4 regions of the Mesorhizobium sp. Arg314 genome follow, and region 3 is predicted to be linked to each of the others. Evidence: predicted binding sites of a transcription regulator. Region 3 holds the regulator's gene; each other region holds the start of a gene.
The links. Region 3 encodes LexA, which represses DNA repair genes until DNA is damaged. Its sites were predicted from a motif close to TGTTCNNNNTGTGTTCNG; they were not measured.
Positions count from the first base shown of each region.

Region 1: the regulator LexA is predicted to act here: its motif matches at 3,542-3,559, upstream of parE (DNA topoisomerase IV subunit B).
Region 2: the regulator LexA is predicted to act here: its motif matches at 5,029-5,046, upstream of dinB (DNA polymerase IV).
Region 4: the regulator LexA is predicted to act here: its motif matches at 1,954-1,971, upstream of ACWGS9_RS13980 (ATP-dependent helicase).

Region 1 is NZ_JBSKBP010000020.1:75,808-83,252, reverse strand. It holds gene ACWGS9_RS21210 (AAA family ATPase) at 1-691, opposite strand, end outside; gene ACWGS9_RS21205 (hypothetical protein) at 705-980, opposite strand; gene ACWGS9_RS21200 (type II and III secretion system protein family protein) at 985-2,424, opposite strand; gene cpaB (Flp pilus assembly protein CpaB) at 2,453-3,370, opposite strand; gene parE (DNA topoisomerase IV subunit B) at 3,625-5,679, shown strand; gene ACWGS9_RS21185 (FUSC family protein) at 5,720-7,445, shown strand, end outside.
Region 2 is NZ_JBSKBP010000003.1:250,732-258,176, forward strand. It holds gene ACWGS9_RS05200 (SRPBCC family protein) at 1-183, shown strand, start outside; gene ACWGS9_RS05205 (VOC family protein) at 297-734, shown strand; gene ACWGS9_RS05210 (hypothetical protein) at 834-1,073, shown strand; gene ACWGS9_RS05215 (SDR family oxidoreductase) at 1,096-1,800, opposite strand; gene ACWGS9_RS05220 (patatin-like phospholipase family protein) at 2,120-3,379, opposite strand; gene dinB (DNA polymerase IV) at 3,700-4,962, opposite strand; gene ACWGS9_RS05230 (cupin domain-containing protein) at 5,281-5,661, opposite strand; gene ACWGS9_RS05235 (polymerase) at 6,179-6,412, shown strand; gene ACWGS9_RS05240 (hypothetical protein) at 6,485-6,721, shown strand; gene ACWGS9_RS05245 (TadE/TadG family type IV pilus assembly protein) at 6,726-7,445, opposite strand, start outside.
Region 3 is NZ_JBSKBP010000002.1:290,029-297,473, forward strand. It holds gene ACWGS9_RS03525 (ComEC/Rec2 family competence protein) at 67-2,541, shown strand; gene lexA (transcriptional repressor LexA) at 2,595-3,329, opposite strand; gene kynU (kynureninase) at 3,791-5,038, shown strand; gene ACWGS9_RS03540 (AMP-binding protein) at 5,054-6,679, opposite strand; gene ACWGS9_RS03545 (alpha/beta hydrolase) at 6,932-7,445, shown strand, end outside.
Region 4 is NZ_JBSKBP010000011.1:29,695-37,139, reverse strand. It holds gene ACWGS9_RS13985 (glucose/quinate/shikimate family membrane-bound PQQ-dependent dehydrogenase) at 1-1,771, opposite strand, end outside; gene ACWGS9_RS13980 (ATP-dependent helicase) at 2,012-4,678, shown strand; gene ACWGS9_RS13975 (ABC transporter permease) at 4,707-5,753, opposite strand; gene ACWGS9_RS13970 (ATP-binding cassette domain-containing protein) at 5,753-6,541, opposite strand; gene ACWGS9_RS13965 (substrate-binding domain-containing protein) at 6,618-7,445, opposite strand, start outside.

The DNA of each region.
Region 1 (7,445 bases), on a different contig from region 3:
GACGCGTCGGCGCTGCAAGCACGCACAGCCCGCTCGCATGCTTGGACAGCATCACGTCGAGCAGTTGCCGGTCGAGACGTTCCGGCTGGTTCTCGATTTCGGTGATGTCGAAGCGTGGCTCGAGGTCGAGATATTCGGCGCAGGCGCCTTGCTGGAAATTGAGGTCGACCACGCAGGTCGAGGCACCCCGCGTCACCGAATGATGCAGTTGGAAGGCCGTCTGCAGGGCGAGCGTGGTGGTGCCGACGCCACCGGCGGCCGGCATGAACGTGTAGATCTGCGATTCCGTGTTCTCTTCCCGCCCCGGCCCTTGCAGCGCACGGATGACGGAACGCACGAGATCGGCCGTCGTAATCGGCTTGACCAGGAAATCGGCGACCTTGAGCTGCACCAGGATGCGCACCGCCGCCGCGTTGAATTCCTGGGTCACGACGACCACCGGAACGCTGCCCTCCAGCCGGCGCATGACGCGCTGCAGCGACTCGATCTCTTCGAGCTTCGCCGCATCCATGTCGACGATTACCGTGCCGAAATCCGCCTCGAGGATCTCGCCGCGTAGCTCGTTGATGCTTTTCTCGACCGTCAGAAGCTCGATGACTTCGGAAGCGGTGAAGGCCGTGCGCGTATCCTGCACAAACACCCTGTCGGTGGAAACGAGCAGGATCTTCTTGGTCTTGGTGCCAGATGCCATCGTCGTCAGCCCATCAATTCGATGTCGTTGATGATGATGTCGGCGGCGCCGACCCGGATCCGGCTTTCGCACTCACGGCAGCGCTCTCGGAACCAGGACGCTGGGCTGGCACCAGGAGCCTGGTGTTCTGGACACCGTACCTCCAGGGATCGACCATCTGCATGGCGGTGTTGGATGCCTGCGCGTTGCCGACCCCGGGCGTCACCCCTTCGGTGCGCACATAGTCGTCGCTGGTGCAGCCACTGACGAAACCGGTCAGGAATAGAGCCGTCCAAAGGGCGATGCGCATGGCCTTAGTCCTTCGGCAGGTCGAGGAAGTGGCCGGACGTCGCGGCGGCCACCGGGCGGGCGGCGCTGCCGTCGGCCAGCGCCACCGGACGCTTCGGCGCCGAGGCGTCCACTTCCTCGGTGTTGTTGAGGAAATAGTCGGCGTTGCTCGGCGGCCGCGTCCCGTCGGTCGGCTCGACCATCTTCTTCGACGGGTCGACCGGCTTGACCAGGTAAGGCGTGACGATGATCACCAGGTCGGTCTCGCGCCGCTGATAGGATTTCGAGGAGAACAGCGAGCCCAGCACCGGCAGCTTGCCGAGCCCCGGCAGTCGCGAGGTCGTGATGTCGTTTTGCGACTGCAGCAGACCGGCGATCATGAAGCTCTGGCCGTTCTTCAGGTCGACCGATGTCCTGGCGCGGCGCACGATAAAGGCCGGAATGGAAATGCCGCTGCTGACTTGGATAGAGGCGGAAGTGTCGATCGAGGACACTTCCGGCGCAATATCCAGGCTGACCAGCCCATCCTTGAGGACGGTCGGCGTGAAATCCAGGCCGACGCCGTACTTCTTGTAGGTGACGCTGATCTTGCCGTTGTCCTCGGAAACCGGGATCGGGAACTCGCCGCCGGCAAGGAAGCTTGCCGTCTGGCCCGAGCGGGCGATCAGGTTCGGCTCGGCCAGTCGTCGAGCGAGACCGCGTTCTTCCAGCGCCTTGATGGCGATATCGATCGAAATGCCGTTGGACAACAGCCGGCCGATGATCTCGCCGGTGCCCGCCCCGGTCACCGTTCCGGGATCGATGACGACGTCACGGCCGCCGAGGCCGTAGGCGAAATTGGCAGCGTATTTGACGCCGAGATCCTGACCGGCCTGGCGGTTGATCTCGACGAAGCGGACGTTGAGCTGCACCTGCTGCGACGACGAGATGTTGACCGAGTTGATGACCTCCTCGTTGCCGGAAAAGCGCGACGCGATCTTGCTGGCCTTGTCGGCGGCGACAGCATCATCGGCCTCGCCCGACAGCACGACGCGGCCGTTTGCCGATCCGACCTTGATCTTGGCGTCGGGCACGCTGGCGCGGATGGTGCTGGCCAACTGATCGGTGTCCAGCGTCACCTCGATGTCGATGGTGCCGACAAGCTGCTTGTTCTGGTCGAACAGGGCGATACCGGTGGTGCCCAGGTTGTTGCCCAGCACATAGAAGGACTTGTCGGTCAGCGGGTTGACGTTGGCTATCTCCGGGTCGCCGATAACGATCTGGTAGAAGGCAGCGCTCGTCATGATCGTCTTCGGCTTGCCCTTGGCCACCTTGATAGAGGCGTTCTTGTTCGCCGAGACATAGACGATGTCATTGTCCGCCCTTGCCTGCGTGGCGAAGCCAAGCATTGCCAGCGACACCGCCAATGCGATCGCGCCAAGAGGGCGCCATCCTCCGGTCGTCCGAAATGCATCAAACCCAAACATCTTGACCTGTCCCGCCGGTCCCCACCGGCTATTGCTGCAATTCCTGCGGCGGTTCCCGCGAAGGAACCTTGTATTCCTCGACCTTGTCGCCGCGCGTCACGATCACCGTCTTGAATTTCGGCTCGTCGGACTCCTTCGTCACCGCCTTGACCAGCGAGGCTGCGCTTGCCTGCGCGTTCGCGGCAACCGAGCCGCCGAAAGACGAGATGGTCGTGAGTCCGCTTTTGCTGGCGCTGGCGTCGGCTGCCGAACGCAAGGACAGCGACAAGGTGCCGACGGTACGGGCAAGCGCCACTTTCTGCGCGCCTTCGTTGGTCACCTCGATGGTCACGGAATTGGCGACCTGCGGCTCGGTCTTGCGCTCGTCGGCGCCCTGTCCGACCGAAAGCACCTTGGCGTCGGAGACGACGATCTCGGAGGTGACGGTCGAGCCGGCAGCCCCTTGAGCATTCTTGGACACTTCCTGGATGTCTCCCGCGTCACGTGTCAGAACGACGTCGACGCGATCTCCCGGCGTGACGAAGCCGCCAACGCCGGCGATCTCATCGGTGCGGATGGTGACGGCCCGCATTCCCGGCGACAGCATGTTGGAAAGGGTGGCGCGGCCGTTCGGCCCCGACAGCTTGGTGAGCAGCACCGGTTCGTTGACCTCGATCGGCGACAGCACGACCCGGCTGCCGTCGGCGAGCAGCTTGTCGATGGTCGGGAAGGCACCTTGCGGCAGGGAATCCTGCGGCCACGGGATCTCGGCGAGTTGCGCGCGTCCGAGTTCCATGCCGTAGCGCAGCGGCGCTTGAGCCACCACGATGGTCTTGAACTCAACCTTCGGCTGCGGCGCGACGACAGTGACCACCTTGGTCTCGGTCTCAGCCTTCGCCTGGCTTTTGACCCAGAAATCCGCGGCAAAGATCGAGATCGCGCCGAAAACGGCGGCGATGCCGATCATGGTTATGGCCCTGCCCCTCACAACGAAACCCCTGACGCCCGTGGTCTTTTGTTAGTTGGGCCTCACGCTAGGCGTTAATGTTAAAGAATCAGGAATCCCGCGGCGCCCGATTCGCCCTATTTCGGCCGGCTTGGTTATCGAATGGTTTTGGAATAAGAGACAGTTTGATCCCTGAACGGAACAGGAACTCGTTCGCCCGCCAAAAGCGTGGCAGTATCGGCGACTGATTCGCATTACCGGACGCTAGGCCCAGCATGGACGACAGCAACGACCTCTTCGGCAAGATGGAAAAGCCGGCACAGCCGGTGCGCGCGCCGTCGCGCCCCGCCGATCCGCTCGTGCAGGCCGCGAAGCGTTCGAGCGCCGCCCGTGACGGCAGCGAAAGCTATAGCGCCGCCGATATCGAGGTGCTGGAAGGGCTTGAGCCGGTGCGGCGCCGTCCAGGCATGTATATCGGCGGCACCGACGACAAGGCGATGCATCACCTGTTCGCCGAGGTCATCGACAATTCGATGGACGAAGCTGTGGCCGGCCACGCCACCTTCATCGACGTCGAACTTTCCGCCGACGGCTTCCTGACCGTCACCGACAACGGCCGCGGCATCCCGGTCGATCCGCATCCGAAATTCAAGAAGCCGGCACTCGAAGTCATCATGACGACGCTGCATTCGGGCGGCAAGTTCGATTCCAAGGTCTATGAGACCTCCGGCGGCCTGCACGGCGTCGGCGTCTCCGTCGTCAACGCGTTGTCCGACCATCTCGAGGTCGAAGTCGCGCGCGGCCGTCAGCTCTACCGGCAGCGTTTTTCGCGCGGCATCCCGGTGAGCGGTCTTGAGCATCTCGGCGAGGTCCACAACCGCCGCGGTACCAGGACGCGCTTCCATCCCGACGAGCAGATTTTCGGCAAGGGCGCCGCCTTCGAGCCGGCCCGGCTCTACCGTATGACGCGCTCGAAGGCCTATCTGTTCGGCGGCGTCGAGATCCGCTGGACCTGCGATCCGTCGCTGATCAAGGAAAAGGACCAGACGCCGGCCAAGGCCGAGTTCCACTTTCCCGGCGGCCTGAAGGATTATCTCAAGGCGACGCTCGGCGACGAGTTCCAGGTCACGCGCGAGATTTTCGCCGGCAAGAGCGACAAGCAGGGCGGCCACGGTTCGCTGGAATGGGCCGTGACATGGTTCGGCGGCGATGGCTTCCTCAACTCCTACTGCAACACCATTCCTACTGGCGAAGGCGGCACGCATGAGGCCGGCTTCCGCAACGTCTTGACGCGCGGACTTCGCGCCTACGCCGATCTCGTCGGCAACAAGCGCGCCTCGGTCATCACCACCGAGGACGTGATGATCTCGGCCGCCGGCATGTTGTCGGTGTTCATCCGCGAGCCTGAATTCGTCGGGCAGACCAAGGACAGGCTGGCGACGATAGAGGCGATGCGCATCGTCGAAAACGCCCTGCGCGATCCGTTCGACCACTGGCTGGCCGACAATCCGCAGGAAGCCTCGAAGCTCCTGGAATGGGTCATCGCACGCGCCGACGAGCGCGTGCGGCGCCGCCAGGAGAAGGAAGTCTCGCGCAAGAGCGCGGTGCGCAAGCTGCGCCTTCCGGGCAAGCTCGCCGATTGCACGCAAAACGCCGCGGCCGGCGCCGAGATCTTCATCGTCGAGGGTGACTCGGCCGGCGGCTCGGCCAAGCAAGCGCGCGACCGCGCCAGCCAGGCTGTGCTGCCGCTGCGCGGCAAGATCCTCAACGTCGCCAGCGCCGGCAACGACAAGCTTGCCGCCAACCAGCAGATCTCCGACCTGATCCAGGCGCTCGGCTGCGGCACGCGCTCGAAGTATCGCGACGAGGACCTGCGCTACGACCGCGTGATCATCATGACCGACGCCGACGTCGATGGCGCGCATATCGCTTCGCTGTTGATCACCTTCTTCTATCAGGAGATGCCGAACCTGATCCGCGGAGGCCATCTCTTCATGGCCGTGCCGCCGCTCTATTCGATCCGGCAAGGCGGCAAGGTCGGCTATGCCCGCGACGATGCCCACAAGGACGAACTGCTGCGCACCGAGTTCACCGGACGCGGCAAGGTCGAGATCGGCCGCTTCAAGGGCCTGGGCGAAATGATGGCCTCGCAACTCAAGGAGACCACGATGGATCCGAGGAAGCGCACGCTTCTGAGGGTCGATGTGAGCGACGCCGAGCAGGCCACCAAGGATGCCGTCGACGCGCTGATGGGCACCAAGCCCGAGGCGCGCTTCCGCTTCATCCAGGAGCGCGCCGAATTCGCCGAGACGGACGTGCTGGATATCTGATCGCCTGCTGGTCCATAACAGCTCCGGTACGGAGACGATTGTGACCTGGACGCGGTTGAAAGAACTTGTCGAGACACCGCTCCGCGGGCTGACGCAGCCGACCCGGTCGGACTGGATCTTCGCCCTGCGCACGGTTTCGGCGGGGCTGATCGCGCTGCTTGTTGCCTACGCGTTGAAACTCGACCATCCGCAATGGGCGATGATGACGGTGTTCATCGTCGCGCAGCCAGTGGCCGGCATGGTGCTGGCAAAGGGCTTCTACCGGCTGCTCGGCACGCTGGCCGGTGGCCTGGCCGCGGTCGGCATTACATCCCTGTTCGGCGCCGATCCCTGGCTGCTGGTCACCGTGCTGGCGCTCTGGATCGGCGTCTGCACGCTCGTCTCGTCATTGCTGCGCAACCCCGAAGCCTATGGCGCCGCGCTTGCCGGCTATACGGCCATGATCATCAGCCTGCCGGCCCTGGGAGAGCCGCATATTGTCGTCAACCTGGCGATCGCGCGGTGCGCCGAGATCGTGCTTGGCATCGTCTGCGCCGGCGTCACCAGCCGGCTGATCCTGCCGAAGCTCGCGGCCGATGCCATCATTTCCAGGCTGAAGCGCAGCATCCTCGACCTGGCCGAATATGCCGGCGGCGCCTTTTCCAGTGGCGATCCGGCAAGCCTTGCCGCGCTCCAGCGCAAACTGATCACCGACGCCCAGTCGCTCGCCGAAATGCGTACCTATGCTCGGTTGGAAGCGCCGAGCTTCGCCACCCGCGCCCACCCGCTGAGGCGCACGATCGGTCAGCTTCTGTGGGCGCTCTCGGCGGCGCGCACACTGCACAGCCATCGCGCGCCCAAGAATGCAGCGCTCATCCCGATGCGCCGTGACTTGAAAGCTTTCGTCGACGAACTGGCGGCGACACCTGGCGCGCTCGATGACACAGGCCCTTGGGTGGCGCGCCTCGACGCGATCGCGGGCAGGGCCAAGGAGATGCCTGCCCTGCCCAACTTTGCGGGCCCAAACGATACCGGCCTTAACGATACCGGCCCCAACGATACCGGCGAAGACAAGGTTGGCACCATCACCCGCCTCACCATTGCCGGCGATTTCGCCGAGGCGCTGAAGCAGGTCTTGCGCGGGCTGGACGCGCTTCGCTCGCCCATCTCCAGGAAATCGAACGAGCGAAGCCAGCCGGCGCTGGTCGTCCACCGCGATTATCAAGCCGCATGGCGCAACGCCGTGCGCGCCGCGCTCGCGACGTTGCTGGTGGCAATCTTCTGGTTGACGACCAAATGGTCGGAAGCAGCCGGCACCGTCATTCTCGTCGCCGTCGTCTCCAGCCTGTTCGCGGCGCGCCCCGATCCGGTGCAGTCCGCCTGGGGTTTCTTCACCGGCACACTGATAGCGCTGCCCTTCGCGTTCCTCGTCGGCCAGGTCGCGCTGCCGGCGCTGCCTGGCTTCGGTTGGTTCACGCTCTTCGTCGTGCCGATCATGGTGCCCGCAGCACTCGGCATGGCCAATCCGCGCCATGTCGGCGTCGCCACCGCTTTCGCCATCAACTTCCTCGCCTTCCTCAGCCCGCATCAGCAGATGATCTACGATCCCGGGCCGTTCTTCGCTGGCTCGGCCTCGATCCTGGTCGGCATCCTGATTGCCATCGGCGTCTTCATCGTCGTGCTGCCTGCCGATCCCTGGGTCACCGTAGAGCGCATCTCGCAGGCGATGCGCGAGGATCTGGCACGGCTTTGCCTGCATGAACGAATACCCAGGCGTTCCGCTTTCG
Region 2 (7,445 bases), on a different contig from region 3:
GACCCCAACCTGCCGGGCCAGATCGAAGTGACGGTAACGCTGAAGAAGGTTTCGGTCGGCACCGAGATCAACATCACCCAGGCCGGCATCCCTGACGCCATCCCCGCCGAAGCCTGCTATCTCGGCTGGCAGGAATCGCTGCGCAACCTGGCGAAGCTCGTCGAGCCGGAGATCAACCAGTAGGTCTACAAGCGCGGCGGCCGGCTTATCCGGCCGCCAAATCGGGGCCGGATGGCTGCAGGTGTCGAGGCTACCTCGACACCTTGTCGCTGGAACGAACATTGGAGATTGGAAGTATGGCGCTCAAGCGGATGGACAACGTGGGTATCGTCGTCGAGGACCTCGGCCGGGCGGTTGATTTCTTTCGCGAACTCGGCCTCGAGCTCGAAGGGCGGGCGACGATCGAAGGCGAATGGGCCGGACGTGTCACTGGCCTGGGCGATCAGCACGTCGAGGTCGCCATGATGCGCACACCGGACGGCCACAGCCGACTCGAGCTCTCCACCTTCCTCAGCCCGGCGGTCGTTGCGGATCACCGCGACGCTCCGGTCAACGCGCTCGGCTACCTCCGCGTCATGTTCACCGTAGACGACGTCGACGAGACGCTCGCAAGGCTCCGCAAGCACGGCGCCGAGCTCGTCGGCGAAGTCGTCCAGTACAAGGATGCCTATCGGCTCTGCTACATCCGTGGACCCGAAGGGCTCCTCTTCGGACTCGCCCAGGAACTCAGCTGACATTTTCGCGAGCGGCGGTCTAGCGAGCGGCGATCGTTGCCGGCGCCGCCTTACCCAAGGTAAGTAAAATTTCACCAAGCGCTGTTACAAGCCGCTGCCATGGATCGCAACAAGAACAACGACCTCTTTGTCCTGATGGCGGCGCTCGCCGCCATCGCGATCTACAACATCGCCTGCGGCATCGAGACAGGCGAAGTCCGCGGCAAGTTGCATTGGGTCGCCCTGGCGGACGATCCGACACGATTTTGGAACATCGTGGTCGGCAATTCGATTGTCCTGGTGGCTTCGATTGCCTTTCTGTGGGTTCTTTGGGTGCTCAATTCGCGCAGACCCGGATGATCCGAGGCGGCGCTTCCTTATCTCACACCGCCCTTGTGATGCCGCCGTCGACGCGGATGTTCTGCCCGGTGATGTAGGCGGCCCCTTCCGAGGCGAGGAACGAGATTGTCGCGGCGATCTCTTCCGACGTGCCGTAGCGCTTCATCGGGACGCTGCCGCGCCGCTCTTCGGTCGCCGGCAGGCTGTCGATCCAGCCGGGCAGCACATTGTTCATGCGGATGTTGTCGGCGGCATAGGTGTCGGCGAAGATCTTGGTGTAGGCGGCAAGCCCGGCGCGCGCCACGGCCGAGGTCGGGAACATCGCGCTCGGCTCGAACGCCCAGGCGGTCGAGATGTTGATGATGACGCCCGATCTTTGGCTTTGCATAACCGGCGTCACCAGCCGGGTCGGGCGCACGGCGTTGAGGAAATAGGTGTCGATGCCCTTGTGCCAGTCCTCGTCGCTGATCTCGATAATCTGCGCGCGCGGCCCGTGGCCGGCACTGTTGACCAGCACGTCAATGCGCCCCCAGCGCGCAATCGCGCCGTCGGTGAGGCGCTTCAGATCGTCGTTCGACTGGTTGGAGCCGGTGACTCCGAAGCCGCCGAGTTCCTTGCCCAGCGCCTCGCCCTTGCCGGAGGAGGACAGCACGCCGACCTTGAACCCGTCCGCCGCCAGCCGCTTCGCCGCCGCGGCCCCCATGCCGCTGCCGCCCGCCGTCACCAGAGCTACTTTTTCACCTGCCATGTCGCTGTCCACTCGCTGGAATTGTTGAAAGCGCCTCTGTTAGCATGGACCGGGCAGGGCACGAACGGGTTTGGATTGCGCCAACGAGGGCTGGTGATTGGCGAAAGCCGCGGAACTGCCGATCTCCCCCCTTGCGGGGGAGATGGTCGGCAGACCAGAGGGGGGTGCTGTCCCGCCGACATATTGGCATTTATCCATGCCTCCAACTACCGGTAGGCTGGCATCCAAGCATTGCCCGCGCCGCGTTCCGTCACACCCCCCTCTGTCCTGCCGGACATCTCCCCCGCAAGGGGGGAGATTGGCGGTTCGCGCGCCTCGCTCAAACCTTGAACATACTCATCACCATCTTCGATATCTTCGCGCAGCGGCCGGGCTTCACATCGCCCGCTTTCAGCGGCACGCCCTTGCCGGCGGCCACCGCCGGCTCGAACCAGCCGCGCAGCGCCTGGTCGGTGGCTGAGTAGCCCCAGTTCACCAGATCCACCGTCTCTTCGCGCCCCAGGAAATGCAGCGAGGTGCCGATATCCGCCGGCTGGGTGGCGGCGGTCTGCACGAAATTCGGCTCGCTCGCGTCCGGCTTGCTGGCGATCGACCAGAAGACGCCCCGCGTCGACGCGTAGTCGGGCCGCGTCGCGTCGTTGGGCAGGCCGCTGTCGTCGGCGTCCTTGGCCGCCTGGAAACGCGCCACCAGATCCCGGCGCCGCAGCGAGCGCACCTGGTTGTCGGTGGTGTCGAGCACGCGTTTCAGCTGCGAGAACCAGTTCCGGTAGCCCGCGTTCGAAGCCTGCCAAGGCGCGCCGGCATCGCTGACCAGCAGCCAGCGGCAGCGTTTCAGCGCCGGCTCGATGCCGTGATTGTCATAGACGCCGCCATCGGTGAGCACGGCGCGGCGCGGCGGCACCGGCGGACCGACGCTCGGGTCGAGCTTGTCGTTGTTCCGCGCGAAGGGCGTGAGGTCGAGCCGCAGTGGCGACAGGAAAGGCGGGAAGGCCGAGGAGGCGGCCACCGCGGTCGCGACCGGCAGGTCGGCTTGGTATGCGACGCCGATGCGGTAGTCGGCGATATAGCGCCGCGACAGCCGAAACAGCGAGCCGGTGCCGAGATTGCTGGAGCAGAACACGAACCAGGGCTTTTCCGGCAGGCTTTTCAGCATCGGCCTCGAGCCGTTGAACAGGTGCCGCTCGTAGCAGGCGGCGACTTCGCGCGCCGCGCTCGATAACGGGTTGAACAGGCCCTTAAAGATCGACGGCGCGTCGAGGAAGACCTGCGAGAATTCCAGGATCCTGTCGAGATAGATATCGAAGTTGGTGGCGACGCCGTCGACAAATTTGAAGCGCGGCCAAAGCACCGCCAAGAGCCCGGCCGCGATCGAGCCGCCCGAGACCGAGCTCACCATGTCGAGTTTCTGGAGCAGCCCAGCCTCGTTGAGGCGGCACAGAGCGCCGGCGTGGAACAGCATAGCGCGGTAGCCCCCGCCCGACAGGCAGAGGCCGAGATCGTAGCGCTCGGCCTTGCCGTCGGTGCCGTCCATGCCAGCTGGCTGTGCCCCGCTATCCGGCGCTGCCGTTTCACTGGCCATGAATGACTCCGATCGTTCGGCTGGGGCGGGCTGGTTTCAGCGCACAATCCAGCCCAGCGCGGCCGTTCTGGCAAGCTGCGGAATCGCGGAATGTCGGGAGGTGTGCTGTTGATGGCGAAAGCGGCGAAGCTGCTGATCTCCCCCCTTGCGGGGGAGATGTCGGGCAGGACAGAGGGGGGTGTGAAGGAACACCACCTTTTTCGTGATACATCCCAACCGCAACGTTCCGCCACTGTATGTTGAGATGCTGGCGGGACAGCACCCCCCTCTGGCCTGCCGGCCATCTCCCCCGCAAGGGGGGAGATTAAGGGCTCCGCCCCTCACAGTTCCTTCTCGGCCAGTTCCCGGAACCCATCCGGCACCGAGCGTGTGCCCTCCAGCGCCACGGTGCCATAGCCGACCGCCTCCTTGCCGAAACGCTGGCGGATCTTGTCGATGGCGCGGTCGGCGCCGAAGCGGGCCTGCCCCTTGAGGCTGCCGGGCTTGAGCTTCTCATCGGCGAGGCCGAGCGGCAGTTCGAGCTGCAGCTCGGCATGTTCCTCCAGATGCGAGACGGAGATGGCGAGCAGCGAGATGTCCCGTTCGCCCGGATGGGCGACAAGCACGCCGCGCACCAGCTCCTCGGCGATCTCGGCCAGCATCGCGGTCGCCTGGATCGGCTGCTCCAGCGTCACCGAGCGAGTGACGGCGCGCAGATCGGCGAAGCGCACGCGCACCGTCACCGTGCGCCCGGGCCGATCCTTGGCGCGCAGGCGGCTCGCCACGCGGTCGGCCAGATGCAGCAGCGTCGGCACGAAGATGCGCGGCACCGCGGGCTTCCTGCCCAGCGCCGATTGCGCGCCGGCGGAATGGGCGCGGCGATGCGTCTCCAGCCGGCGCGGGTCGCGGTTCCAGGCAAGCGCGGCAAGCTTCTGGCCGGCGGCATGGCCGATCAGCCGCTCCAGCGCGCCGCTATGCGTGCGCGCCAGCTGCCCGATGGTCTCGACACCGATCTCGGCCAGCCTGGCCTTGGTGGCCGGGCCGACGCCCCACATCAACGTGACGGGCAGGTCGTGCAGGAAGGCGAGCTCGGTGCCGGGCTCGACCATCACCAGACCGTCGGGCTTGGCCACCTGCGAGGCGATCTTGGCCAGATGCTTCGTCTGCGCCACGCCGATCGAGATCGGCAGACCGAGCTCGGCCTTCACGCGCTGGCGGATTTTCCGCGCGATCTCTTGCGGAGGGCCAAACAGATGCGTGCAGCCGGCGACGTCGGCGAAGGCCTCGTCGATCGAGATGCGCTCGACCACCGGCGTGAAATCGTCGAGCACCTTGATCGCGGCGTCGCCGAGGCGCTGGTACTCGGAAAAATGGCCGCCGACGAAGATGAGCTGCGGGCAGAGCTCGCGCGCCCTGCGGCCGGGCATGCCGCCGCGCACGCCAAAGACCTTGGCTTCATAGGAGGCGGCCAGCACCACGCCGCCGCCGACGGCGATCGGCTTGCCGCGCAGCGACGGATCGAGCAATTGCTCGACCGAGGCATAGAAGGCGTCGAGATCGGCATGCAGGATGGTGGCGGCCGCTGCGGTGTTGGTGGCGGCCATCGCGCGCTCCCATGGCCATTTGTATGGCATTGCAGCATTAGCTGCATCTATTGTAAGGGGAATTGACAGAACATAAAGAGAACAAAAGAAGTTCTGTGTCAAGCCGCCACGCTTCAACGTGCAAAGTTTCCACAACCAGAAGATACACCCGCAGATAGTGCACAGGTAGCGCGCATAATCTCCCCCGGGGAGAGGTTGCCGCAGGCGACAAAGGGGCGCCGCGTGGCGACCCGTTCTTCGCTTAGGGGGTGCCGCAGGCTTTACAAGACAACCCCTCTGATCGGTTGCGACGTCTCAACTCCAGGGGCGACGTTTGCGCTATGCCGGCTTGGCGTATTGTTCGGCGCTCAGCACCTCGATGCACTGGAACGGCTGGTTGCCTTCCACCCAGGCGTCATGGCCGGGCGGGATGGTGTAGGAAGTGCCGGCCTCGAAGGTCTTTTGCGTGCCGTCGTTCAGCCGCACGGTGATCGATCCGGACACGACATAGCCGACATGCGAGACCTGGCAGCTGTCGGTCTTGACCACCGGCTTCACGCATTCGGACCATTTCCAGCCCGGCTGCATGTTCATCCGCCCGAGCGTATAGCCCGGCAGCCGGACGATTTCCACACGCGTCTTGGCGGGCGCGCGGACCTCGTCGGGATTGTCGTGCGATTTGGATTCGAATTTTGTCACGTTCGTTGCGACTTCGGCCATGGTTTCCCTCCCATGAGTGAAGCGGAGCCTGACGTTGCGATCGTCGGCGACCGCGACCGTATTCATACGCCTTGTTATGAGGAATTGCTAATATCAACAGGGCGGTCCCGAGGGTTTGCCGGGTGTCGCGGCCCGGTCTGAAGGTGGTCTGGCGGGGGCGGGCAATACTAGAGCCATTCCAGGAAAAGTGCGTAGCGGTTTTCCGTTCGGAATTGCGTCAAAACAAAGAGATAGAGCGGTTCGCCGATTTCGATGATTTCGATTCCGGGCAACGGCGGCCGAAAGCGTTTGTTCCGGGCCTCGGACGACGGTCCCGGGCCTTGTTCGGACTGAAGTCTCACCCGTCGAACGCAGAGGCCCGAGGCGTCGATTTCCAGGCAACAACAGCGGCATCAATTCATTGGCTAGCAAGCCGCCGGACAAAGTCCCTTCATCGGCGGTTGACCACGGCGTGCCCGCCATTCCTGCGATATGGCGGGCACTCCTTTCCCTGGAACCGCTCCTGGAGCTGCTGGCCGTGCAACCCGGCAAGATGATCGCGAACCTGTTTGCCACGCTGCTTCTGGCAGGCCTTGTCGGCGGCGTCTTCTTCGTCTTCGGCAGGCCGCTCTGGCCCGAGCGCGAGGCCAGGATGGTGATCGTTCTGCGCATCGATCCGATCGCGACCGGATCGGTGCGCAAGGCCTGCCTCGAGCCATGCCTGCCGGCCCGCTTCGATCTCAGGCTCGCGCCCGCCAGGCCGCCCGGGTGAAGTCGGGCGCGGGAACCAGTCCGCGCCTCACGCCGTTGATTGAGCGAAGGGATGACGCCGGCGGAGGCCGCCATGGATCATTTTGAACTCATCGATCTTCTGTGCGTCATCGACGCATGCGCGAGCGACCGTTCTGCCGGGCGCCTCGTGCCGATGTCGAAGGCTGTCGAGGAACTGCGCGTGCTGACCGGAGATTTCATCTCGTCGGACGAGGACGCGGCAAACGCCTTGACCCTGGTTGCGCTCGATCGGGGCTGCGCGGTGCTCTTCGACGAGCAAGCCGGCGCGGATATCGTGGACGAGTTGTGATTTCTCACCTCGCCAGGGTGATCATCCGTCCCGCATACATGTCCCGGTTTCCGAGTTCGGCCGTACAGTCCGACTTCACCGCGGAGTTCCCCGTCATTGCGACAGTGTCGCCGACCAGCCGCAGGCAACTGCCCTGGGCGTTCATGTCCGAATTTCCGGTGTAGGTGATGGCGGCGTCAGGGGCGTAGATGAAACCGCTCACCAGCGATCCGGATCCGCCGTTCAGCGTCAGCGCCTGTGTGTTGCCGTGCGCCTGGTAGATGGTGATGCCGGCGTATGGGCCGCCGGTCGGCGGCGAGAGGTTCACCTGCTCGTTGGCGTTGATGTAGAGTTGCGAGTTCTCCATCAGGAAGATCGTCACGCCCTGGCCGCTCAGGCTGCCGTTGCCGCCCGGCTTTATGGTGACGTTGCGCAGGATGTAGGTGCCCGGATTGAGGGTGATCTTTCCCGACAAGGTCTTGTCGCAATAGGTGCCCGGCGAGAGCGTCACCGTCTTGCCGTTGGGCACCGGCAGGCAGAGCGTGTAGGCGGGAGGAACGACGTCGGCCAGCGGATCGAACGAGGCATACTCGTTCTCGTGCGGCGCGCCGCAGGAGAGGGTGGCGCTGGGCGGCGTCAGCCCTTGCGTGCCGCCGACCGTCGAGACGCAGCCGGCGCTGACGATCGCCGAACCGCCCCGGTTGACGGCGTCGGCGGCGTCCGAATTGGCGGCGATGACGCAGGC
Region 3 (7,445 bases):
GCGCGGACTTCCACACGACCGGCGTTCATGTAGCATAGGCGGTCTGGGGCGCAAGGGGCAGACCCGATGGCTGGACATGGCCGGGGCGCGGAGGAGGGCGAGGGAACGACTGCTGGCGTCAGCGAACGCCTGATGTTTACCCATGCCACGCCCGCTGAAGAAGCGCCGGTTTCGCTTCCGGAATTCCGTCCACCAGCCGAGCTTTTGCCACCCGGTGACGGTGCGCTGCAGCCAGCCTCGCCGGCAGGCACCGTCAGCCGGATCCGCAAACAGCTTGGCCGCGTTTCGCTTCCTGCGCTGCGCCGGAGCATTTCCGTCGCCGCCGCGACCGAGCTCGATCGCGGCGTCGGCTTCCTGCTGGTGCCGGTCTTCCTTGCGGCCGGCGTCATCTATTACTTCTCGCTAGGCACCGAGCCCGACCTCTACAGGCCGCTTGCGGCGGTGGCTCTGATGGCCGTCTGCGCGGCGGTCTCGCGTTCCTGGCAGAGAACGCACCTTGTCTTCATGGCGAGCCTTTTCTGCGCGCTCGGCTTTCTTGCGGCCAAGGTCGAGACCTGGCGGATGGCGACGCCGATGCTGGGGTCCGAAATCCAGACGCGGCTGACCGGCCGCCTCGTCACCGCCGAAGCAATGGCCAATGGCCGCGTGCGGCTGACCATCGATCTCATGTCCACGGAGCATCCGACACTGCGTTACGCACCGGACCGCGTCAGGCTTTCGGCGCGCAGGATCCCGCCCGACATGACGGCCGGGTCGATGCTGACCGGCTATGCCAAGCTGCTACCGCCGACGGGCCCGGTTCGGCCGGACAGCTACGACTTTTCCTTCGACAGCTATTTTGCCGGCATCGGCGGCAGCGGCTTTTTCCTGGGCGACCCAAAGCCGATTGCGCCGGCTCCGACTGCGCCAATGGGGGCACCATTCGGCGCACGCATTGCATCGGCCATAGAAAACGCGCGGGAGGGGATTGCCGATCACATCAGGAGCAGCATCGGTGGTCCCGAAGGCGAGATTGCAGCGGCCCTGATCGTCGGCGTGCGCGCCGGGATTCCGGAGCCAATCAACGAGTCGATGCGACGGACCGGCATCTACCACATCATCTCGATCTCCGGCCTGCACATGGCGCTGGTCGCCGGCACGATCATGGTCCTGCTGCGCAGCGCCTTCGCGCTGTTTCCGGACTTCTCGTCGCGCCGACCGGTGAAGAAATATGCCGCGGGCATCGCGCTGGTCTCGATCGCCGCCTACCTCGTGATCTCCGGCATCGTGGTGGCGGCCGAGCGAAGCTTCATCATGCTGGCCGTCATGCTTGTCGCCGTGCTCTTCGACCGCGCGGCGCTGACGATGCGCAACCTGGCGATCTCGGCCATCGCCGTCATCCTGGTCTCGCCGCACGAAGTGGTGGGCCCAAGCTTCCAGATGTCCTTTGCCGCCACCGCCGCCCTGGTCGGCGCTTACGCCGGCTTTGCCGATTATCGCGCCGGTAAAGCGACCGCGCCGCCGGCAAAACGCTCGTTCCTCGGCTTCGTATCGCGAAAACTGGCGGTTGGAGTGGGTGGCGCCGCGATGACGTCGCTCATCGCGGGCAGCGCAACATTGCTGTTCGCGATCTGGCACTTCCAGCGGGTGTCGCCGCTCAGCCTGCTGGCCAATCTGGCCGTCATGCCGATCGTCTCGCTGATCGTCATGCCGTTCGCCGTGTTGAGCGCGCTGGCCATGCCCTTCGGCTTCGACGGTCCTTTTCTCTATGTGATGGGCAAGGGCCTGACGGCGATGATCGCCATTTCGGCATGGATTTCCGAGCGCTCGCCGGTCGACGCAGTCGGGTTGATCTCGATCCAGTCGGTGCTGCTGGCGACGATCGCGCTGGTCATAGCGACCATGGCCACCACCTGGCTAAGGCTTGTCGCCGTCCCCTTCGCGCTCGCCGCCCTGCTGGCCATTCCGCATGTCCGCACGCCGGATGTGCTCATCTCCGAAGACGCGCATCTGGTGGCAATGCCGATCGGCGGCGGCGAGCTTGCCATCAACCGCGCCCGTTCCAACGAATTCACCACCGACAATTGGAAACGGGCGCTGAAAGCCGAGGAAATCGTGCCGCCGGAGACATTCGCCAAGGACGCTCTCGACATCGCCGATCCCGTCGACCTGCCGCCTGGCTCGCCCTTCTACTGCACCGGCGACCTCTGCATCGGCCGGCATCCCTCCGGCGCGATCGTCGCGCTCGCCGAAAACCGCGACAGCGCACGGCCGTCCTGCGGCTTTGCCGACCTTATCGTCATCAACGACGCCACGGCCTACAATCCCTGCCGCGATCCGCGCGTGCTTGTCGTCACCAAGCGCCAGCTGGCGCGCGACGGCAGCGCCGCCGTGTTCTTCGATCGGCAAGCGGCCACCGCGCGGCCCGCTATTCGCTACGCGGTCGAAAAGCCATACCGGCCCTGGCACGAGCAGCGGAAATACGCTCGCGAGGCGAGGGGCCTGCCGCCTTATAAAAAGCCTGAGAGGATGGGTGCCAAGCCCCCGCAACCGTCTCAGTAGATCGTAACGCAATTCCGAACGGAAAACCGCTGCGCACTTTTCCTGAAAATTGCTCAGTAGCGGCGGATAAGGCCGACCAGCTTGCCCTGGACCTTGACCCGGTCCGGCCCAAAGATGCGGGTCTCGTAGGCCGGGTTGGCGGCTTCGAGCGCGATCGAGGCGCCCTTGCGGCGGAAGCGCTTGAGCGTCGCTTCCTCATCGTCGACCAGCGCCACCACGATCTCGCCCGGGCTTGCCGTGTTGGCATTGCGGATGATGACGGTGTCGCCGTCGAAGATGCCGGCCTCGATCATCGAGTCGCCCTTGACTTCCAGCGCATAGTGCTCGCCGCCCGTGATCATGTCCGGCGGCACCGTGATCGAATGCGTCTGGTGCTGGATGGCGTCGATCGGCACACCGGCGGCAATGCGGCCCATCACCGGAATGGATACCGCCGAAACGGCGTCGTCATCATTGCTTGGCGTCGGCGCTCGCGAGGACGTCGCCGGCTTGACCTGGCGGCTGAGATTGCCCTGGCCGCCCTGGATGACGCTTGGCGAAAACTTCTTCGCGGCATTCAGGCCAGGCGCGATCGAGTCGGGCAGCCGCAAGACTTCCAGCGCGCGCGCCCGGTTCGGCAGCCGGCGAATGAAGCCGCGTTCTACCAGCGCCGTGATCAGCCGATGGATACCGGACTTCGAGGCAAGATCGAGCGCCTCCTTCATCTCGTCGAAGGATGGAGGAATCCCGCTCTCCTTCAGGCGTTCATGGATGAACATCAGGAGTTCATGTTGTTTGCGCGTCAGCATTGGCGGCCCCCACGGGTTCTGAAACCAGAATCAGAAAAACAAACCCAGAACAAACACTATCTGTTCCAGTTGTGTTCCGCAACCGTTTAAAGTTTAATGAATTTGTTAAGGCCGCCGAAACAATGTTGCATCCGATGGTGCCCTGGCCGCCGCTAGCCGGGCGGCGACATTGATTCCGCTCGATTTTGCGGCTCGTCCTTAAGCTGAAACGTGAGGTGGCATCATCACGAAAGTGCCGGGTGAGATCGCGCCGACTCCTCGGTGCGCGTGCTGCACCGTGAACGAAACGAACCCAAAATGCCAACCTCGGCGGTTTTCCGGTTCACAGTTTTCGCCGTCTATGGACCAGCTAACATAGGACGAAAGGTTCTTGCCCTGCCGCCGACGGTGGTGAGACAACCGCTTGGCCGCCTGACGATGTAGTGCGAGCGGCGCCGGGTCGAAATGGAGGCGGTAGCACAATGAGGGGAATTCCTGATCTGGCCGAGATCGAGGCAATGGATGCCGCTGATCCGCTGCGCGCCATGCGCGGTCGCTTCGTCTTGCCGGAAGGCGTCATATACCTTGACGGCAATTCGCTGGGCGCTGCTTCGGTCAACGTCTTCAACGAGGTCGAGACGGCCGCGAAGCAGGAATGGGCGCAGGATCTCATCCGTGCCTGGAACACAGCCCGCTGGTTCGACATGCCTGTCGGGCTGGGCGACCGGCTCGGGCGTCTGATCGGCGCCGCGCCGGGCCAGAGCGTGGTGTGCGACACGACCTCGATCAACATCTACAAGGTCCTGCACGCGGCACTTGCAACGCGGCCCGAGCGCTCGGTGATCGTTGCCGAAGGCGACAGCTTTCCGACCGACCTCTACATGGCGGAAGGGGTGGCCTCGACGCGGCCGGGCACGGTGCTGCGGCTCGAAGGTGTCGATGCCCCGGCGATCGAAGAGCTGGTCGACGATCGCGTCGCGGTCATCCTGGTCAACCACGTCAACTACAGGTCCGGCCGACTGCGCGACATGGCGGCCCTGACGCGCAAGGCCCACGACGCCGGTGCGCTGATCGTCTGGGACCTGTGCCACACGGCCGGCGCCCTGCCGGTGGATCTCGACGGCTCGAATGCCGATTTCGCCATCGGCTGCACCTACAAATATCTCAATGGCGGGCCGGGCGCGCCGGCCTTCATCTATGCCGCGAACCGCCACCATGGCGACATTCGCCAGCCGCTCAGCGGCTGGTGGGGTCATGCCCGGCCGTTCGCGTTCGAGCAGGGCTATGCCGCCGGCACGGGCATCCGGCGGTTCCTGTGCGGAACGCAGCCGGTGCTGTCGATGCGGGCGCTGAAAGGAGCGCTGGATCTCTGGGACGAAGTCGACATGACGGCTGTGCGCGGCAAAAGCATCGCGCTGACGGACCTGTTCATCCGGCTTGTCGAAGTCAGATGTGGCGCCTTCGGTCTTGAGCTGGAAAGCCCGCGCAACGGCGCCGAGCGCGGCAGCCAGGTTTCGTTCGCCCATCCGCATGGCTATCAGGTGATGCGCGCCTTGATCGAGCGCGGCGTGATCGGCGATTTCCGCGCGCCGTCGACCGTTCGTTTCGGGTTCACGCCGCTTTATGTCGGCTACCGGGATGTCTGGGATGCCGTCGACGTGCTGGAAGACATCCTGCGCACCGGCGCCTGGCAGGATGCACGCTATGCCGTCAAGGAGGCCGTCACCTGAAACGGGATCGCCCGCTCAATGGGTCTTTTCTGCGCGCAGGCGAAAGCGCTGGATCTTGCCGGTCTGGGTCTTGGGCAAGGCCGCGATGAACTTGACCGACCGCGGGTATTTGTAAGGTGCGATCGTCGCCTTGACGTGGTCCTGGAGGCGCTTGACGGTCGCCGCATCCGCCGCCGCGCCCGGCACCAGCACGACATGCGCCTCCACGATCTGGCCGCGTTCGGCGTCCTCGGCGCCGATGACGGCGCATTCCGCGACATCCGGATGCGACAGCAACGCGGCTTCCACCTCCGGCCCGGCAATGTTGTAGCCGGCGCTGACGATCATGTCGTCGGAGCGGGCGGCGAAATGGAAGAAGCCGTCCTCGTCCTGCACGAAGGTGTCGCCCGTCAGGTTCCAGCCGCCACGGACATAGTCCTTCTGGCGATCGTCGGCCATGTAGCGGCAGCCTGTCGGTCCGCGCACCGCCAGCCTGCCTGTCGCGCCGCGCGGCAACTCGCGCATCTCGTAGTCGACGATGCGCGCCTCGTAGCCGCCCACCGGCTTGCCGGTCGAAGCCGGCTTCATGTCGCCGAAGCGGTTGGAGATGAAGATGTGCAGCATCTCGGTAGCCCCGATGCCGTCCAGGATCGGCTTGCCGGTCTTTCTGGTCCACTCTTCGAAGACAGGGGCGGGCAATGTCTCGCCGGCCGAAACGGCAACGCGCAGCGACGACAGGTCGGCACCTTCATCCATGGCCTTCAGCATGGCCCTGTAGGCCGTCGGCGCCGTGAAGGAGATGGTCGCCCTGTAGGTCTCGATGATGGCGATCATGTTGGGCGGCGTCGCCTGCTCCAGCAACGTCGCGGCAGCCCCGAAGCGCAGCGGAAAAATAGCGAGCCCGCCGAGGCCGAAGGTGAAGGCCAGTGGCGGCGAGCCGACAAATATGTCGTCGGGCGTCACCTGGAGAATCTCGCGGGCGTAGGCGTCGGCGATGATCAATAGGTCGCGATGGAAATGCATGGTCGCTTTCGGCACGCCGGTCGTGCCCGACGTGAAGCCGAGCAGCGCGACATCGTCACGACCGGTGTCGACCGCCTTGAAGGTGACTGGCTTGTCGAGAGCGGCGCGATCCAGCTCGGCATCATGGTTGGCGGTGCCGTCGAAACCGATGACCTGTTTGAGGAACGCGCTCTCCTTGGCGCAGGCCGTCATCTCGTCCATCAGCCTTGTGTCGCAAAGCGCGACGCCGATTTCCGCCTTGTCGACGATCTTGGCGAGCTCGCCGGCACGCAGCATCGGCATGGTGTTGACGACAACCGCGCCGACCTTGGTGGCGGCCAGCCAGCAGGCGACCATGGCGGGGTTGTTCGCCGAGCGGATCAGCACGCGGTTGCCCGGCTTCACTCCGTAGTTTTCGACCAGGGCATGGGCCAGCCTGTTCGTCCAGTCGGACAATTCCTTGTAAGTGCGGCGACGGCCGTTGCCGATCAGCGCGGTGCGATCGCCAAAACCCTTGTCGACCAGCCTGTCGGTCAGTTCGACGCCGGCGTTGAGGCTTTCGGGATAGTCGAAGCCGTCCAGAAGGAAGTCCGGCCATTGCTCCGGCGGCGGCAGGTTATCGCGCGTGAACGTGTCGGTATGCGCTGAAGGTCCAAGCATGGTGCCGCTATCCTCCCTGCCTCCCGGAGGAGGTTTGCCGCCACCCAGCCACGCCTGCCGCGCGACGCCACCTGAGGGCGAGCGGATGCAGGTTTGGGCAGTTCAGCAGACCTCCCATTGTCGGCTGTTCGTTAGCGAGGATCGCATCAGCCCAAATTTGTTTCAAGCCTAAAATGTTTTGCGTCGGTGCATTGACGTCTTGTCCGCAGCCGGCCATTGCTGAATGAAACCGGCGCGTCTTGGAGGGGGCTTGTGGTCGAACATCGCATCGCGGATTGGGACAACGCCTACGCCAACGGCGCGAACATCGCCGGCGGCGACCGTTGGCCGGCGGCCTGGGATGGCCCGGCTCAAGCTTTTCGCGAAAAGCTGCTGGCAGAGGGCAGGGCGAGGCTCGACATCGTCTATGGCAAGGCGCCGCGCAACCGGTTCGATCTCTTTCTCCCATTGGCAGCGCCAAGGGGGCTCGTGGTGTTCATCCACGGCGGCTACTGGATGGAGTCGGACGGGAGCTCGTGGTCGCATCTGGCTGGAGGCGCGGTCGGGCGCGGATTTGCCGTCGCCATGCCCTCCTACACGCTTTGCCCTCAGATCAGGATCAGCGGCATCGTCAGTGAAGTCTCGGTCGCGATCGGCAAGGCGGCGGCGATGGTCGATGGCCCGCTGATGCTGACCGGGCACTCTGCCGGTGGACATCTGGCCAGTCGCATGGCGACCACGACGTCACCGCTGGCATCCGATGTGGCGCGGCGCATACGCCAGGTCA
Region 4 (7,445 bases), on a different contig from region 3:
CGAACATCACCTGCCGCACCGGATCGACCGCGACGCCACCCCAGTTGAAGACGCCGAAATTGCCGGGATAGATCAGCGAGCCCTGCAGCGAGGGCGGCGTGTAGCGCCCCTCATAGCGCAGCTTCGTCAGCTCGATCCGGCACGCCAGTTGGTCGAACATGGTGATGCCCCACATGTCGGCGCCGGTCAGCGGTTTGGGATTGAAGGACAGGTCGGAGGCCGGCTGTGTCGGCGAGGCGTGGTCGCCCTCGATCGCGCCGCCGGGCGCCGGCACTTCCTTGACCGGAATGATCGGCTCGCCGGTTCGCCGGTCGAGTACGTAGAGATCGCCCTGCTTGGTCGGCCCGACCAGCGCCGGCACCACGCCGCTTGCCGTGGTGATGTCGACCAGCGTCGGCTGCGCCGGCACGTCCATGTCCCACAGATCGTGATGCACGGTCTGCCGCACCCAGCGCAGTTGCCCGGTGTTTAGGTCGAGCGCGGTGATCGAGGAGGAGAATTTCTCGACATCGGCGCTGCGGCCCATGCCGAGCTGGTCCGGCGTCTGGTTGCCGAGCGGCACGTAGAGCAGCCCGAGCTTTTCGTCGGCGCTCGCCGTCGACCACATGTTGGGCGAGTTGTGCGTGTAGGTTCGCCCGGCGGGCAGCGGCGTCGTCACATCCGGATTGCCCGAATCCCAATTCCACAACAGCGCGCCCGTGCCGGCGTCATAGGCGCGGATGACACCCGACGGCTCTTCGGTCGAATAATTGTCGTTGACCGCGCCGCCGACGATGATCTTGCCGCCAATGATCAGCGGCGCCGACGTCGAATAGTAGTAGCCAGGCTTCGGATAGGGCATGTTGGCCATCAGGTTCAGCGTGCCGCCCTCGGCGAAGGACGGACATACCTGCCCGTTCGCGGCGTCGAGCGCGATCAGCCTCGCGTCGGAGGTCGGCAGATAGACGCGCGCGGCGCAGGGTTGGCCGGCGGCGATCTTGGCGTCGGCGTAGTAGGACACGCCGCGGCACGTCTGGTGCTGGCGGTTGGGATCCAGCTTGATCTTCGGATCGTAGCGCCATTTCTCCTTGCCGCTCGCGGCATCGATGGCGATGGCGAAATTATGCGGCGTGCAGATGAACAGCGCGTCGCCGATCTTGAGTGGCGTCACCTGATAGGTTGTCTCGCCGATATCGTCGGGACCTTTCACGTCGCCGGTGCGATAGGTCCACGCAGGCTGCAATTTGGCGACATTGTCCGGCGTGATCTGGTCGAGCGGCGAATAGCGCTGGCCGAAGGGCGTGCGACCGTAGAAGTGCCACTCGCCGGCCGGCATGTCGCCGCCGAGATTGGCCGCCGTGGCCACCTTCTCGGTGCCCAGCGTGCCGCCGATATCCTTGGGATCGGCGGTCATCGAGTAGCCGGCCACGGCCAGCGAGGCGAGCACGGCAAGGATCAGCGGCGCGCGCCCGTCAGGACCGGTCAAGCCGCGCCTTGCCCATGGCGTCAGCAGCCATAAGGCGATCAGCACGATGATGCCGCCGCGCGGACCGAGCTGCCACCAGTCGAAGCCGATTTCCCAAACCGCCCAGCACAGCGTGGCGAGCACGAACAGCGCGTAGAGCCAAAGCGATGTCGACCTGCGCCTGAACAGCAGCCAGGCGGTGATCAGGAAAACCAGGCCGGCGATCAGGTAGTACCAGCTGCCGCCCAGCACGGCGAGCCAGACGCCGCCGCCGCCCAGAATGAGACCGACGAGGAAGAGGACGAGGGAGGTGATGGTGACAGCCAAGACGGTGCTCCTTCGACTGTTGCGCGCATCAAGCAATTCCAGGAAACGTGTGAAGCGGTTTTCCGTCCGGAATTGCGTCAAATAAAGATAAAGCCGCCCAGGCGACGGCACGCCGTCCCTGCCCTGCCGCCAGCTTTCCCTTGCCCGCTCCGGCTGTCAAGTTGGTCCGGGACACGCGAAACTAGAACAAAACGTAGACAGTTCTGGTCTTTCGCCCCCGAATCACTACATTCGGGGGCGATGTCGGGCTTTTCCGAGGACATGCCTTTTTTCGATGAACCGAATGCGCGGCCCGCGGCCCCGTCCGGCATAGCCGCGCGCGCCATGGCGGCGCGCAGCGGCCAGAACGGCGCGCCCGATTATCTGAAGGGCCTGAACCCGGAACAGCGGCTCGCCGTCGAAACGACCGAAGGCCCGGTTCTGGTGCTGGCCGGCGCCGGCACCGGCAAGACGCGGGTGCTGACCACGCGCATCGCCCACATCCTCAACACCAGAAAGGCCTGGCCCTCAGAAATTCTTGCCGTCACCTTCACCAACAAGGCCGCGCGCGAGATGAAGCAGCGCATCGGCCTCCTGATCGGCGAGGAAAATGTCGAGGGCATGCCCTGGCTCGGCACTTTCCACTCGATCGGCGTCAAGCTCTTGCGTCGCCACGCCGAGCTTGCCGGGCTGAAATCGGGCTTCACCATCCTCGACACCGACGACGTGGTGCGGCTGATCAAGCAATTGATCCAGGCCGAAGGGCTGGACGACAAGCGCTGGCCGGCCAAGACCTTCGCCCAGATGCTCGACAACTGGAAGAACAAGGGCCTCGGCCCAGACGAGATTGCCGAAGGCGATGCGCGCAGTTTCGGCAACGGCAAGGGTCGCCAGCTCTACAAGGCCTATCAGGAACGGCTGCAGACGCTGAACTCCTGCGATTTCGGCGACCTGCTCTACCATCCGATTCGCATCTTCCGCGCCTATCCGGACGTGCTGAAGGAATATCACCGCAAGTTCAAATACATACTGGTCGACGAGTACCAGGACACCAACACCGCCCAATACATGTGGCTGCGCCTGCTGGCCCAGCGGCCGAGCGCTGGTCGATCCTCAACGCAGGCGGATTCGCATTCGGCCGAAGGCCGCAAGCCCGACCGGGCGTCCGAGCCGTTGCGAGGCCCCCGCGGAGGGCCCGCGCCGGCAGGCGCGGAACAGCCCGTGAGCGTGAATATTTGCTGCGTCGGCGATGACGACCAGTCGATCTATGGCTGGCGCGGCGCCGAGGTCGACAACATCCTGCGCTTCGACAAGGATTTCCCGGGCGCCACCATCATTCGGCTGGAGCGCAACTATCGCTCCACCGCGCACATACTGGGCGCGGCCTCGCATCTCATCGCCCACAATGAGGGCCGCTTCGGCAAGACGCTGTTCACAGACCGCAACGACCCCGAGGACGACAAGGTGCATGTCCATGCCGCCTGGGACTCGGAGGAAGAGGCCAGAGCCATCGGCGACGCCATCGAGGCCTATCAGCGCCCCGATAGACAAGGCAATCGGCACAAGCTCAACGACATGGCGATCCTGGTGCGCGCGTCCTTCCAGATGCGCGCCTTCGAAGACCGCTTCATCACGCTGGGCTTGAATTACCGCGTCATCGGCGGCCCGCGCTTCTACGAGCGCCTGGAAATCCGCGATGCATTGGCCTTCTTCCGCGTCGTTGCCAACGGCGGCGACGACCTCGCCTTCGAGCGCATCGTCAACGTACCGAAGCGCGGCCTAGGCGAAGCCACCATCCGCCAGATTCACGACACGGCGCGCGCGCTGCGCGTCCCGATGCTGGAGGCCGCAGCCTCGCTCGCCGAAAGCGACGAGCTGAAGCCGAAGCCGCGCGCCGCGCTGCGCGAGGTCGCGGCCAATTTCGAGCGGTGGCAGAAGGCGCTGGAAGCCACGCCTCACACCGAGCTCGCCGAGACCATCCTGGAGGAAAGCGGCTACACCGACATGTGGAAGAACGACCGCTCGGCGGAAGCGCCCGGGCGGTTGGAAAACCTGAAAGAGCTGATCCGCTCCATGGAGGAGTACGAGTCGCTGCGCGCCTTCCTCGAGCATGTCGCGCTGGTCATGGAGGCTGAGCAGGGCGAGTCGCAAGATGCTGTGAGCATCATGACGCTGCATTCGGCCAAGGGTCTCGAATTCGAGACGGTTTTTCTCCCCGGCTGGGAGGAAGGCCTGTTTCCGCATCAGCGCGCGCTGGATGAAGGTGGGCGCTCGGGTCTCGAGGAGGAACGTCGCCTCGCCTATGTCGGCCTGACGCGCGCCAAGAAGAACCTGCACATCTGGTTCGTCTCCAACCGCCAGATTCATGGGTTGTGGCAATCGACGATCCCGTCGCGCTTCGTCAACGAGTTGCCGGAAACGCATGTCGATGTCGCCGATGGCGGCAGTAGCTACGGCGGCTACGGCAATCCCTATGGTGGCGGCTCATTCGCCTCCGGCCGCGGCGGTGGCGGCCGGCAGAACCCCTATGGCGCCTCGCGCTTCGACAATGTCGGCGCCAAGGATCAGGGCAGCTTCTCCAACACCTATGCGACGCCCGGCTGGCAGCGCGCGCAGGCAAACCGCACCGAGGCCACCGACCGCAACTGGGGCACCCGCTCCGGCCACCAGGTCGAGCGCATCGGCTATGGCGAGACCGACTCCGGCTACGGCGCCGGCCGCACCAGCGTGAAAGGCCGCACCATCGAAGGCGAGCTGGTCGCCAAATCGGTCGCCGATACGCCGTCCGCCTTCAGCGTCGGCGACCGCGTCTTCCACCAGAAATTCGGCAACGGCAACATTGCCGCGATCGACGGCAACAAGCTCACCATCGACTTCGACAAGGCCGGCCAGAAACGCGTGCTCGACGGGTTTGTTGTCGGGGTTTGAGCGGCCGCCGCCCGCAAATCATAGCCCCTCACCGATACCGTGCCTGGTTCCACTTGTGGCCGAGCAGCGACAGGATGATGATTAGCCCGTTGAAGAACTGGACGTAGAAGCCGCTCAGGCCCGCCGCTACGACACCGGTCTGGATGAACGACACCGTGACGGCGCCGATCGCGCCGCCGACGACGGTGCCGATGCCGCCCCAGGTCGGTGTGCCGCCGACAAACACAGACGCCAGCACCGGCAACAGATAGCCGTCTCCAGCCGTCGGCCACCAGGTGAAGTTGATCATCACCGAGAAGGTGCCGGCGATCGCCGCCCCTATGCCGGTGAAGACAAACACTTTCACCCGCACGAGCTTGACGTCGATGCCCATCTGCTTGGCGCTGTCGGGATTGTCGCCGACCACTTTGACCTGCGCGCCGAAGCGGTGGCGGTTGTAGAGCAGCGCCGCAAAGACGACGAAAGCGATCGCCCAGAAGATCTGCACCGGGATGCCCCAGAGTTGGCTGGAGAAGATCGCGTAAGCCCAGCTGTCGGCAAGGCTGGTCAGCGCCGTCGACTTGCCCTCGTTGATGATCTGGATCAGGCCGCGCAGCAAAAAATTCATGCCGAGCGTGGCGATCAGCGACGACAGCCCGCCATAGACCACCAGCGACCCGACGAGGAAACCGAGCAGCGTGCCGGTGACGAGCGCCGCCGCAATGCCGAGGAACGGATCGTAGCCGGCCTGCACCACCAGCGCGAAGACCCAGGAGGCGAAGCCCATCGTCGCCGGGAACGACAGGTCGATCTCGCCGCAGGTGACGACGAAGACCAGCGGCACCACCACGAACAGCGCCACCGGAAGCGTCGTCAGCACCGAACTGTAGAGATACCAGGTGGTGAAGACCGTCGGGTTGGCGATCATGAACACCGCCATCATGACTATGAACACGGCTAGCGTGCCGAGGGCCGCGCGGTTGTCGAGGACGAAGCCGCGCAGCCAGTGGTTCGACGGATGGCTCCATTCCTTGCCTGCCTGGCCGCTTGCTCTTCCCAGGGGAGACTGCAGATCGGGTTCCATGGCCTTGCTCATCACGCTCTCTGCTCCGCGCCCTCGTGCAGCCCCGGCAAGCCGCTGGGATGCGCCACGTCTTCCATGAAGTTGATCAGGTCCTCGGCCGACTTCACCTCGCTGCGGTCGGCCGTCAGCGCCACCTTGCCGCGATCGAGCACCACGAAACGGTCGGCGATGTCGAAGACGTGGTGGATATTGTGGCCGATGAACAGGATCGATCGGCCGCTCGCCCGCACCTGGCGCACGAAATGGAAGACCTTGGCGGTCTCGGTCAGCGACAGTGCCGTCGTCGGCTCGTCGAGGATGATCAGCTCCGCCTGCTTGTAGATGGCGCGCGCGATCGCCACGCCCTGGCGCTCGCCGCCCGAGAGCTGGCCGACGATCGAGTGTGGCGTGAACACTTTCGAGGTGAAGCCGATCTCGCGCATCAGCCGGCTCGCCTCCTCGATTTCCTTGCTGACCTTCAGCCAGCCCATGAAGCTGGTCAGCTCGCGGCCCATGAAGATGTTGCGCACGATCGTCTGCTGCACGGCCAGGGCCCGGTCCTGGAACACCGTCTCGATGCCGGCGTCGCGCGAGCGTGCCGCGCTCCATCCACTGACCGGCTTGCCGCGCACGAGAATATCGCCGCTGGTCGGCTTCACCACGCCGGACAGGATCTTGATCAGCGTCGACTTGCCGGCGCCGTTGTCGCCGACCAGGCCGACCACCTCGCCGCGATCGACGCTGAGGTTGACCCCGCCCAGCGCATAGACCTGGCCATAGGATTTCTTGATGTCGCGCAGTTCGATGATGTGTTCGCTCATGCGATCCTCGCTTGAATTGTCTGTCTGCCGGTCGTCTCGCCGGCCGGGCAACAATCCCGGCCGGCAGCCTGGGAGGTCAACGCAGCGCCTGCTTGGCGAGCTCGGCGACGATCTCGTAGTTCTGAGGCGTGACGAAACCGGCGCCGGTGTCGACATTCATCGGCGCCAGCCCGAGCACCACCTGCTGGCAAAGGCTGAGGATCGGCAGATAGCCTTGCAGGAAGGGCTGCTGGTCGGCGGTCAGCTGCACCCAGCCGCCCTTGAAACCTTCGACGATCTGCGGGCTGGTGTCGAAGCCGAAGTTGAAGATATCGCCGGGCTTGCGTCCCGCCGCCCGCATGTAGGTGGCCACATTGCCGAGCATCTGCCCGCCGGGATAGCCGACCGCCTTGACGTCCGGGTGGTTGAGAAGCGCCGCGGTGATCACCGGAATGGCGAGGTTGGGATCGGACGCCCATTCGCCGCTCGGTGGCGAGGACAGCTGGATGACCTCGACGCCCGCCTCCTTCAGCGCCGCCACCGTGCCGCGTTCGCGCGCGCCGCGGTTCTCGTTCTCGAATGGACCGATCATGATAGCCTTGTCGCCGGCCCTGAGCTTGCCGAGCTTGAACGCCTCGGCGCCGAGCGCGCGGCCCTGCTGCTCCTGCTGCGCGCCGACATAGCCGCCGCCGAACGCCGCCGTCACCTTCGGCACCGGCACGTTCTGGTACATCATCTTGATGCCGTCCTTGTGTGCCTGTTCGGCCAGCGGCATGATCGCGGCGTCGCCCGGATGGCCCATCATGGCGATGCCCTGGGGCTTGACCGCGACCGCTTCGCGCAATTGCTGCACCATCTTCTCGACGTCCCACTGGGAGAAGATGTAGTCGACCTTTGGCCCGAGATCGGCGGCCGCCTGCTTGGC